Saccharophagus degradans 2-40: one gene and its partner. The protein of the gene in region 2 binds, or shares a complex with, the protein of the main gene of each other region. Links are inferred from orthologs where the notes say so. Each region holds a gene or a part of one and is shown on either strand. Other genes may lie near its edges.

The links. Proteins that work in one complex are often made in the same cells at the same time.
Region 1: the proteins of trxA (region 2) and trxB are in contact, whole or in part, in a crystal structure (PDB 1F6M), measured with the Escherichia coli proteins. The link is inferred for Saccharophagus degradans 2-40 from one-to-one orthologs.

What each region holds. Positions count from the first base shown.
Region 1 is NC_007912.1:2,160,478-2,164,989, forward strand. Bases 751-3,591 are described here. They hold trxB (thioredoxin-disulfide reductase), read right to left. Parts: upstream 2,723-3,591; coding sequence 1,778-2,722; downstream 751-1,777. Other genes in these bases: SDE_RS08840 (arginyltransferase), read right to left, coding at 751-889; aat (leucyl/phenylalanyl-tRNA--protein transferase), read right to left, coding at 915-1,646; SDE_RS08855 (DNA translocase FtsK), read left to right, coding at 2,936-3,591. Outside these bases: SDE_RS08835 (M16 family metallopeptidase), read right to left, coding at 1-45; more of SDE_RS08840, read right to left, coding at 179-750; more of SDE_RS08855, read left to right, coding at 3,592-4,512.
Region 2 is NC_007912.1:4,633,504-4,638,104, reverse strand. What follows is about bases 285-3,214. They hold trxA (thioredoxin TrxA), read right to left. Parts: upstream 1,948-3,214; coding sequence 1,621-1,947; downstream 285-1,620. Other genes in these bases: ppk1 (polyphosphate kinase 1), read right to left, coding at 2,138-3,214; rho (transcription termination factor Rho), read right to left, coding at 285-1,132. Also shown: more of rho, read right to left, coding at 1-284; more of ppk1, read right to left, coding at 3,215-4,246; SDE_RS19080 (FAD-dependent oxidoreductase), read left to right, coding at 4,442-4,601. UniProt on the Escherichia coli protein: Participates in various redox reactions through the reversible oxidation of its active center dithiol to a disulfide and catalyzes dithiol-disulfide exchange reactions.

The sequences.
Region 1 (4,512 bases), 2.5 Mb from region 2 along the record:
CAGGCAAAAGGTTATGCTGCGAAGTAAACGTTGGTATCCAATCATGTATTGCTCCGTTTGGTGCGATTTTTATTGTGTTCTGTTAATACTACTTACTTAAGTTTTATACGGTGGGAATTTATTACTAGCGGTGTTATTTGCTGTATGGGGGTTGATGTTAGCTGTTATACGGCATGTGTTAAATAAATGTTAGCCATTGATTGTTAATAAATAATTCAAACGGTTTGTAGAGTGTTTTATAGCTCATTTTTTGGCACTCTTTAATCCAGTATCCCAAATAAACATAGCGGTTACTTTGCTTTTGGGCCCACTCTATTTGGGCGAGTACCGCATAAACCCCTAGGCTGCGCTTTTGCTCGTTTGGGTCGAAAAAAGTGTACACGGCAGATATGCCGTTTTTTAGTTGGTCGGCGACAGCCACCCCAATTAAACTATTCTCGCTATTTCTAAATTCGAGGTACTTGGTTACCCCCCATTGCGCCGAAAGAAAACTGCGATATTCATCCCGTTTAGGAGGGTACATATCGCCGTCAGAGTGGCGCCGCTCTATATATTTTGCGTACAGCGTGTAGTGCTCATCCGTGTCGATAGTGCTTACCACTGTTACGGTTAAATCTTTGTTTTTGCGCAAACATCTTTGTTGACTGCGGTTGGGTGTAAAAGTTTCAACGTCTACTCGAATGGGGATGCACGCTTGGCAGGTTTTGCAGGCTGGGCGGTATATGTGTTTACCGCTGCGCCGAAACCCGTAGTTGGTAAGTTGGCTGTATAGGTTTTGGTCAACGCTTACTTCGGGGTCGATAAAAACGGTGGTAGCGTCTCGGTCGTCGAGGTAGCTGCACGGGTGTGGGGTGGTAGCAAATAATTTAAGTTCGTTTAAATCTGTCACTTATAGAGCGCCAACTGGCAAATAGCTAAAAGAGTTGGCCATAGTCTGGCATATTCCAACTATTTTGCCACCCCTCTATTTGGCACTTGGGGGGCTGACTTTGCAGTGATTGTTGTAATATTTGCTCAAATTCTACACGAGGCATTTCTGCTGCCCCAAACGAGGCGAGGTATTCGGTGGCAACTTGGCAATCGATGGCATAAAAGCCCCAGCTCGCCAGTTGAGTTGCAAGGTTGGCGAACGCTATTTTGGATGCGCCAGACACTTTGCTAAACATAGATTCGCCATAAAAAACGCGATTGATGGCGATACCGTACAGGCCTCCGACGAGCTCACCATCTTGCCACGCTTCTATACTGTGGGCGTAGCCGAGCTTGTGTAGCTCTAGATACGCGTTTTCCATATCTGTGGTTATCCAAGTGCCATCTTGATCGGCACGCGGCTGGGCGCAGCCCTGCATCACATCGCTAAAATGCGTGTCTATGGTAATTTTGAATGCTTGTTTTTTGGCGAGTTTTTTAAGTGTTTTACCAAGGTGTAAATTTTGCGGTAGCAACACCATGCGCGGGTCTGGGCTCCACCACAGAATAGGTTGGGAGTCGTCGAACCATGGGAAGATGCCTTTTTTATAGGCAGCTATTAGCCGGGCGGGGGAGAGATCTCCTCCCACTGCAAGTAGACCATTTGGGTCTTCTAATGCGCTAGTGGTGGGAGGGAAGACGGTATCGTGCGGGTTGAGCCAAACTAATTCAGGCATATGCTTCCAAATTGAGAAGTCGCATTGAAATAGCTAAGTAGCCCGCAGCGACAGGCAAATAAAGCTAAGCTAAATTTGCCTGCAGTTTACTAGATAAGTGTTTGCTAGATAATAGTAACTGGTTGCCTAAATTAGCTATCTAGAAACTTTTCAGCGTCTAGTGCAGCCATACAGCCAAAGCCAGCAGAGGTGATAGCTTGACGGTAAATATGGTCGGCAACGTCACCTGCAGCAAACACGCCTGGCACGCTTGTGGAAGTTGCTTCGCCATTTAGGCCGCTTTTGATCACAATGTAGCCATCTTTCATTTCCAGTTGGCCTTGGAAAATGTCGGTATTGGGCTTGTGGCCAATGGCGATAAATACGCCTGATGCGTCGATTTCTTGGGTTGAGCCGTCGATGCTAGATTTTAAGCGCGCGCCGGTTACACCGCTATCATCGCCTAGAACTTCGTCTAGATTTTGGTTCCACATAATTTTAACGTTGCCGTTTTTCTCTTTAGCGAAAAGACGCTCTTGCAAGATTTTCTCAGAGCGCAAGCTATCGCGACGGTGTACAAGAGTTACTTCGCTAGCAATGTTAGATAGGTATAGCGCTTCTTCAACAGCGGTATTACCACCACCTACAACAATCACTTTTTTATCGCGATAGAAAAAGCCGTCACAGGTTGCACACGCAGATACGCCTTTACCCATGAATGCTTCTTCAGAAGGCAAGCCGAGGTACTGTGCGGATGCGCCAGTTGAAATAATAAGCGCGTCACAAGTGTAAGTGTTGTTGCCTTTAAGGGTGAAAGGGCGCTTGCTGAGATCGCATTCGTGGATGTGGTCAAAAATAATGTCGGTATCAAAACGCTCTGCGTGTTGTTGCATTTGCACCATCAAGTCTGGGCCTTGTAGGTCTGCAACGCCGCCAGGCCAGTTTTCTACTTCAGTCGTGGTTGTTAGCTGCCCACCTTGTTGCATACCGGTGATAACAACGGGCTTTAAGTTGGCGCGTGCCGCATAGATGGCCGCAGTGTAACCTGCAGGGCCAGATCCAAGGACAATCACTTGATGGTGCTGTACGTCAGTCATGATTTTGGTTCCAATAGTATGTTTTGGGCTGCATCATAAGTGATTTCACCTATGCCAGCCATTTATTGTGATTTATGTATCTGATAGTCAAACGCTATCTTTTGTTTTGTGCGAAAAGCAAACAGCTTAACGCGTTGTATTTATAGCAATAGTTCCCTGAACGTAGGGTCAAAAAAGGGGTACAATGCGCGTCAAATTAACAGGGTAACCGTTTTGAGTAAAAAAGAATCTATCCAAACCGCAGAGCAGGGAGTACATTCCAGCCGATTACTGCTAATTGTGCGCGAAGGTTTATTGTTGGCGCTAATTGCTGCCTGTGCTTACCTTGCGCTCGCCTTGTTCACCTATAGCCCTAACGACCCAGGTTGGTCTATTACGGGTACTGGCGCCCCGATAGAAAATGCCGGCGGCCCAGCAGGGGCAATGCTAGCAGATATTTTCTTATCCTTGTTTGGCCGTTTAGCCTACTTGTTCCCAATTTTGCTAGCTTATCAGGTGTGGTTGCAGTTGCGAGACCGCAGCGGGCTGCCTTTTGACCCAATTATCCTACTGTTGCGCTTTGTTGGCCTGTGCTTGGTTATGGTTGCAGGCACCGGCATTGCTGTAATGCAGTACGGCATTGCTAGCGAAGCACTTCCTTTTTCATCTGGCGGTTACCTTGGCCTCACTGTCGCCACCGCGATTGACGGCACGTTTGGCTACATTGGCGGTACATTGTTGCTGCTTTCTACCTTCTTGTTTGGTCTCACAATATTTGTCGACATCTCATGGCTTGCGGTAATGGATTGGATTGGTGCAAAGGTTGTGCAGTTTTCTGGCTATCTTCAGCATCGGTTCATTGTATGGCGCGCAAACTCTAAGGAAAGAAAACAAGTAAAAGAAGCCGTGCAGAAACGTAAAGAAGCCGTAAAAATACAGGTAAAGAAGGAGGAGAAGCGCATACCCCCTACCATTACGCCGCCTAAAAAGCGCGAGGAGCCAAGCGTACGGGTTCAAAAAGAGAAGCAGCAAAAACTTAAATTTGATGACAACGAAGTTGTTGGTGAACTGCCTCCAATCGATTTGCTAGATGCCGGCGAAAAGCGCTCAGATAAAGGTTTCTCGGAAGAGTCGCTAGAGGCTATGAGTAGGCTTCTAGAAATAAAGCTAAAAGATTTTGGTGTAATTGCCGAAGTGACGGCAGTGTTGCCGGGGCCGGTTGTTACTCGCTTTGAAATTCAGCCAGCAGCAGGTGTAAAGGTAAGCAAAATTACCAACCTTGCAAAAGATTTGGCGCGCTCGCTGGCGGTTAGCAGTGTACGTGTGGTTGAGGTGATTCAGGGCAAGTCGGTTGTTGGGGTGGAAATTCCTAACGAGCACCGCGAAATGGTGCGCTTAAGTGAAGTTATTGCTTCTGAAGTGTACGAAAAGTCCAAGTCGCCGCTAACACTGGCCCTAGGTCACGATATTTCGGGCGAACCAATTGTTGCCGATCTTGCCAAAATGCCGCATTTGTTGGTTGCGGGTACCACGGGTTCTGGTAAGTCGGTGGGGGTTAACTCTATGTTGGTCAGTATGCTTTATAAAGCTACTCCCGAAGAGTTACGCCTTGTATTGGTCGACCCGAAAATGTTGGAGCTTTCGGTTTACGACGGTATTCCACATTTGCTCACACCGGTAATTACCGATATGAAAGAAGCCGCAACTGGCTTGCGCTGGTGTGTGGGGGAAATGGAACGTCGCTATAAGTTAATGTCTAAGCTAGGCGTACGCAATATTGCCGGCTACAACAAAAAAGTTCGCGATGCCAA
Region 2 (4,601 bases):
ATAGTTCCTCTTCTTTCATTAACAGGTCTTCGCGACGGGTGCCGGAGCGACGGATGTTAATGGCAGGGTAAACGCGACGCTCGGCAATTTTGCGGTCGAGGTGCAGTTCCATGTTACCGGTACCTTTAAACTCTTCGTAGATAACTTCATCCATTTTAGAGCCGGTATCGATAAGTGCGGTAGCCACAATAGATAAGCTGCCGCCTTCTTCAATGTTACGCGCAGCACCGAAGAAACGCTTTGGGCGCTCTAGTGCGTGGGCATCAACACCACCGGTAAGTACTTTACCTGATGAAGGAATAACGGTGTTGTAAGCGCGCGCCAAACGAGTGATGGAGTCGAGCAGAATAATTACATCTTTTTTATGCTCAACTAAACGCTTAGCACGTTCAATAACCATTTCGGCTACTTGTACGTGGCGCGAAGGTGGTTCGTCGAAGGTAGAGGCAACCACCTCGCCGCGCACAGAGCGCTGCATTTCGGTTACTTCTTCTGGGCGTTCGTCGATAAGTAAAACAATTAAATGGCACTCAGGGTTATTGCGCGTAATAGCCTGCGCAATATTCTGCATCATGATGGTTTTACCAGCTTTAGGTGGTGCAACAATCAAACCGCGCTGACCTTTACCAATGGGGCTTACTAGGTCGATGATGCGGCCGGTTAAGTCTTCGGTAGAGCCGTTACCGGTTTCTAACTCGAGGCGTTCCTGAGGGAATAGCGGAGTAAGGTTTTCGAAGAGAATTTTGTTGCGGGAGTTTTCTGGCTTGTCGAAATTAATTTCGTTTACTTTAAGAAGGGCAAAATAACGTTCGCCTTCTTTAGGGGGGCGAATTTTCCCCGCTATGGTATCGCCGGTGCGCAAGTTAAAGCGGCGAATTTGGCTGGGGGAAACGTAAATATCGTCTGGGCCAGCTAGGTAAGAAGCGCCTGCAGAGCGCAAAAAGCCGAAGCCATCTTGCAGTATTTCTAATACACCGTCGCCGTAGATATCTTCACCGCTGCGGGCGTGGCGTTTAAGAATGTTGAAGATGACGTCTTGTTTGCGGGAGCGCGCTAGGCTCTCCATGCCCATTTCTTTTGCAAGATCGATAAGTTCTTCAATGGGTTTTGATTTTAAGTCGGTAAGATTCATACGAATTTTTGATTTAGGTGAAGGTGAGTTAGACGGTTCTTGGCTGAATGCCGAATCGAAAGTTAATTGCTCTGAATGTTGATGCTTTTGTTTTTTTGATCGCGCTTGCAAAGATTACCCCTAGGGATTATCTGGCACTCGAAAGTGTGAAAAATTGGAAACGTCCGAGGGTTGGATCAAACAAATTTTCGTTCAAACATTCTGTCGTGCTGGGGATAATAGACTGCAGGAAGGATGAACGGAAAAAATGAAACAGCTTCAAATAGGCTAGTGCTAACAGGGTGCTTTTGGCTGGGTGTTAACAAAACGCTTGAGATGTGTCGCTAGAAGCTGCGCGATCACTGAATATTTCCAGTATAGCCACAAACTTTACAGAGTGCAAAGTGTTACTTTTGATTTATTGCAGGAAATGTATACGGTGATGCAGAAGACGCCGAACCATTAACCGTGGCGTCAGGTGAGCGGGGTTTTACCCCCGCTTTGCAACCTTATAGGCTCGCGTCGATAAACTCTTTAAGTTGAGCTTTAGATAAAGCGCCAACTTTAGTGCCTTCTGCGTTGCCTCCTTTGAACATAATCAAAGTAGGAATGCCGCGAATGTTGTATTTAGCCGGTGTTTCTTTGTTGGCGTCTACATCCATTTTGCAAATTTTAATTTTGCCTTCGTATTCTTTTGCTAGCTCGTCAAGAACGGGGGCGATCATTTTGCATGGACCACACCACGCTGCCCAGTAGTCAACTAATACAGGTATATCGGAGGACAATACGTCCTGCTCAAAGCTAGCATCGCTTACTTGTACGATTGCTTCACTCATAATTATCTCCAGTGGTAAGAATGGTTGTTCACATCGAGTTTAGATTAATTTACGTGGGTACTAGGTAAATTGCACCAATTTGGTATGTGAAACACTGTTGTGTATTTTTGGAAGAGGCCAATCATAAGGACAGCGTGCGCCCAGCACAAGCCTCTACGTATGTTGATTTTCAGTATTTTGGGGCATTCCACTAATTTGCAAGTTTCTGTAGCAATTCTGCTTGCGCTGCACGGCTTTCTTCGGCCTCCACGCGGGTGTAAACCCCTTCTTTATCCAGTTCCCAACGCTGATTTGTATCATTTATATACAGTTCAAGCTCTGTCAGCACCCGCTGCGCGAGCTCGGGCTGGCAGATAGGGAAGCAGGTTTCCACGCGGCGGTTTAGGTTGCGCTCCATCAAGTCGGCGCTGGCACAATAAACGTTATATTCGGCATTGGCGAAGTAATAAACACGGGTGTGCTCTAAAAAGCGGCCAATAATAGAGTGCACGCGAATGTTTTCGGACACCCCAGGTATGCCTGGGCGCAAGCAGCACATGCCGCGAATAATCAAGTCGATTTGCACGCCTTCCTGCGATGCTTTGTACAGCGCTTGTAAGGTTTTTGGCTCGGTTAAGCCGTTGCATTTAAGAATAATGCGCCCCTGCTTGCCTTCGCGTTGGGCCTGTACTTCGCGGTCAATCAAACGCAATAGCTGGCGTTTAAGGGTAAAAGGCGCATGTAGCAGTTTATCCATGCGCTCGGTTTTGCCCATACCGGTAAGTTGCTGGAATACACGGTGTACGTCGGCGCCCATCACTGGGTCGGCGGTTAGCAGTGAGTAGTCGGTGTACAAGCGCGCGTTGCCGCTGTGGTAGTTACCGGTGCCCAAATGCACATAGCGTTTTAGCTCTGTGCCGTCGCGTCGCACAATTAATATCATTTTTGCGTGGGTTTTGTAGCCCACTACGCCGTATACCACCACGGCTCCCGCTTCTTGCAGGCGGCTTGCTAGCTCGAGGTTTTCCTCTTCGTCGAAACGGGCGCGCAATTCTACAACGGCGGTGACTTCTTTACCGTTGCGCGCGGCGTCGATAAGGGCATCCACAACCGATGATAAGTTGCCCGTGCGGTAGAGGGTTTGCTTGATGGCTACTACGTTTGGGTCTTTGGCGGCTTGACGCAACAACTGCACTACCGGCGCGTACGACTCGAATGGGTGCAATAGCAGGTAATCTTTGCGTGCAATCGCATCAAAAATGTTGTCTTTACGGCTCATACCCTTGGGCATGCTGGGGGTAAACGGCGGGTAGAGTAAATCTGTGCGGCCCACCATCGATGGCACGCGCATTAGGCGCTTGAGGTTAACTGGCCCGTCTACACGGTACAGGTCGTCTTCGGTTAAGCCAGTTTCTTTTAATAAAAAGTCGGTAAGTTCGCTAGGGCAGTTGTCGGCCACTTCTAAGCGTACGGCGGTACCAAAGCGGCGAGAGTGCAATTCACCGCGCAGGGCGCGGGCTAAATCGGCAATACCCTCTACGTCTACGTCGAGGTCGGCGTTGCGGGTTAAACGAAACTGGTAGCAGCCTTTTACTTCCATGCCGGGGAAGAGCTGGTCGGCGTGGGCGTGAATCATCGACGACAAGAAAATAAAGTTGTGGCCGGGGTTGCCCAAGTCTTCTGGCAATTTGATGATGCGTGGCAAGGTGCGCGGTGCAGGCACTATCGCGTAGTTTAAATCGCGGCCAAAGGCATCTTTACCTTCTAGCTCTACAATGAAGTTAAGACTTTTGTTTACTAATCGCGGGAAGGGGTGCGCAGGGTCTAAGCCTATGGGGCTAATAATGGGCAGTACTTCGGTTTCAATAAAGTTGTTTACCCACGCGCTTTGCTCATCAGACCATTCGCTGCGACGCAAAAAGCGAATATCTTCTTTTTCCAATGCAGGAAACAAGATGTTATTCAGTATTTCATACTGTTTTTCCACCGTTTCGTGGCAAATACGGCTAATTTCGCGCAGGGTTTCTTTGGGGTGTGCGCCGTCTAAGCCTGCGGTTTCACGCTCAAACTTAATACTTTGCATGAGGCCTGCAACGCGAATTTCAAAAAACTCATCGAGGTTTGAGCTAAAAATAAGCAGAAACTTTAGCCGCTCTAAAATGGGGTGGCTTTCGTCTAGCGCTTGCTCCAGTACACGTTGATTAAAAGCTAAGTGGCTGAGTTCGCGATTGATATAGTACGCGGGGTCATCCAAACTGATACTGGGTGCAGAATCATCTAATTCGGGTAGGTCGGAGTCTGCAGAGTTCATTTCAATCATAGTGTGTGTTACCAGCGGAGGAATGTCATAAAACCGTTATGGTATGTACGGAGTATGACAAGAAAAGTACGCAGAGGTCGGTAGTTTAAGAAACCATTCGGCTCAACGGGGTCCAAAACCCATTACGTTTTGCCTAAGTTTAATCTGCGCGGGCTAAATATTCACGTTTTTCAACATTATTAAGCAAAGGTTTGCATGACCCCTAAAAAAATTGGAGTGCTGTTAGTTGTTGCGCTGTGTGTATGCGCGTTCTTTTATTTTGATTTAGACCGCTATATTGCCGTGGGTTTAATGCGCGATTGGGTGGCGCAATCGCCGGTTATGGCATCCACCATTTTTGCCCTACTGTATTTTA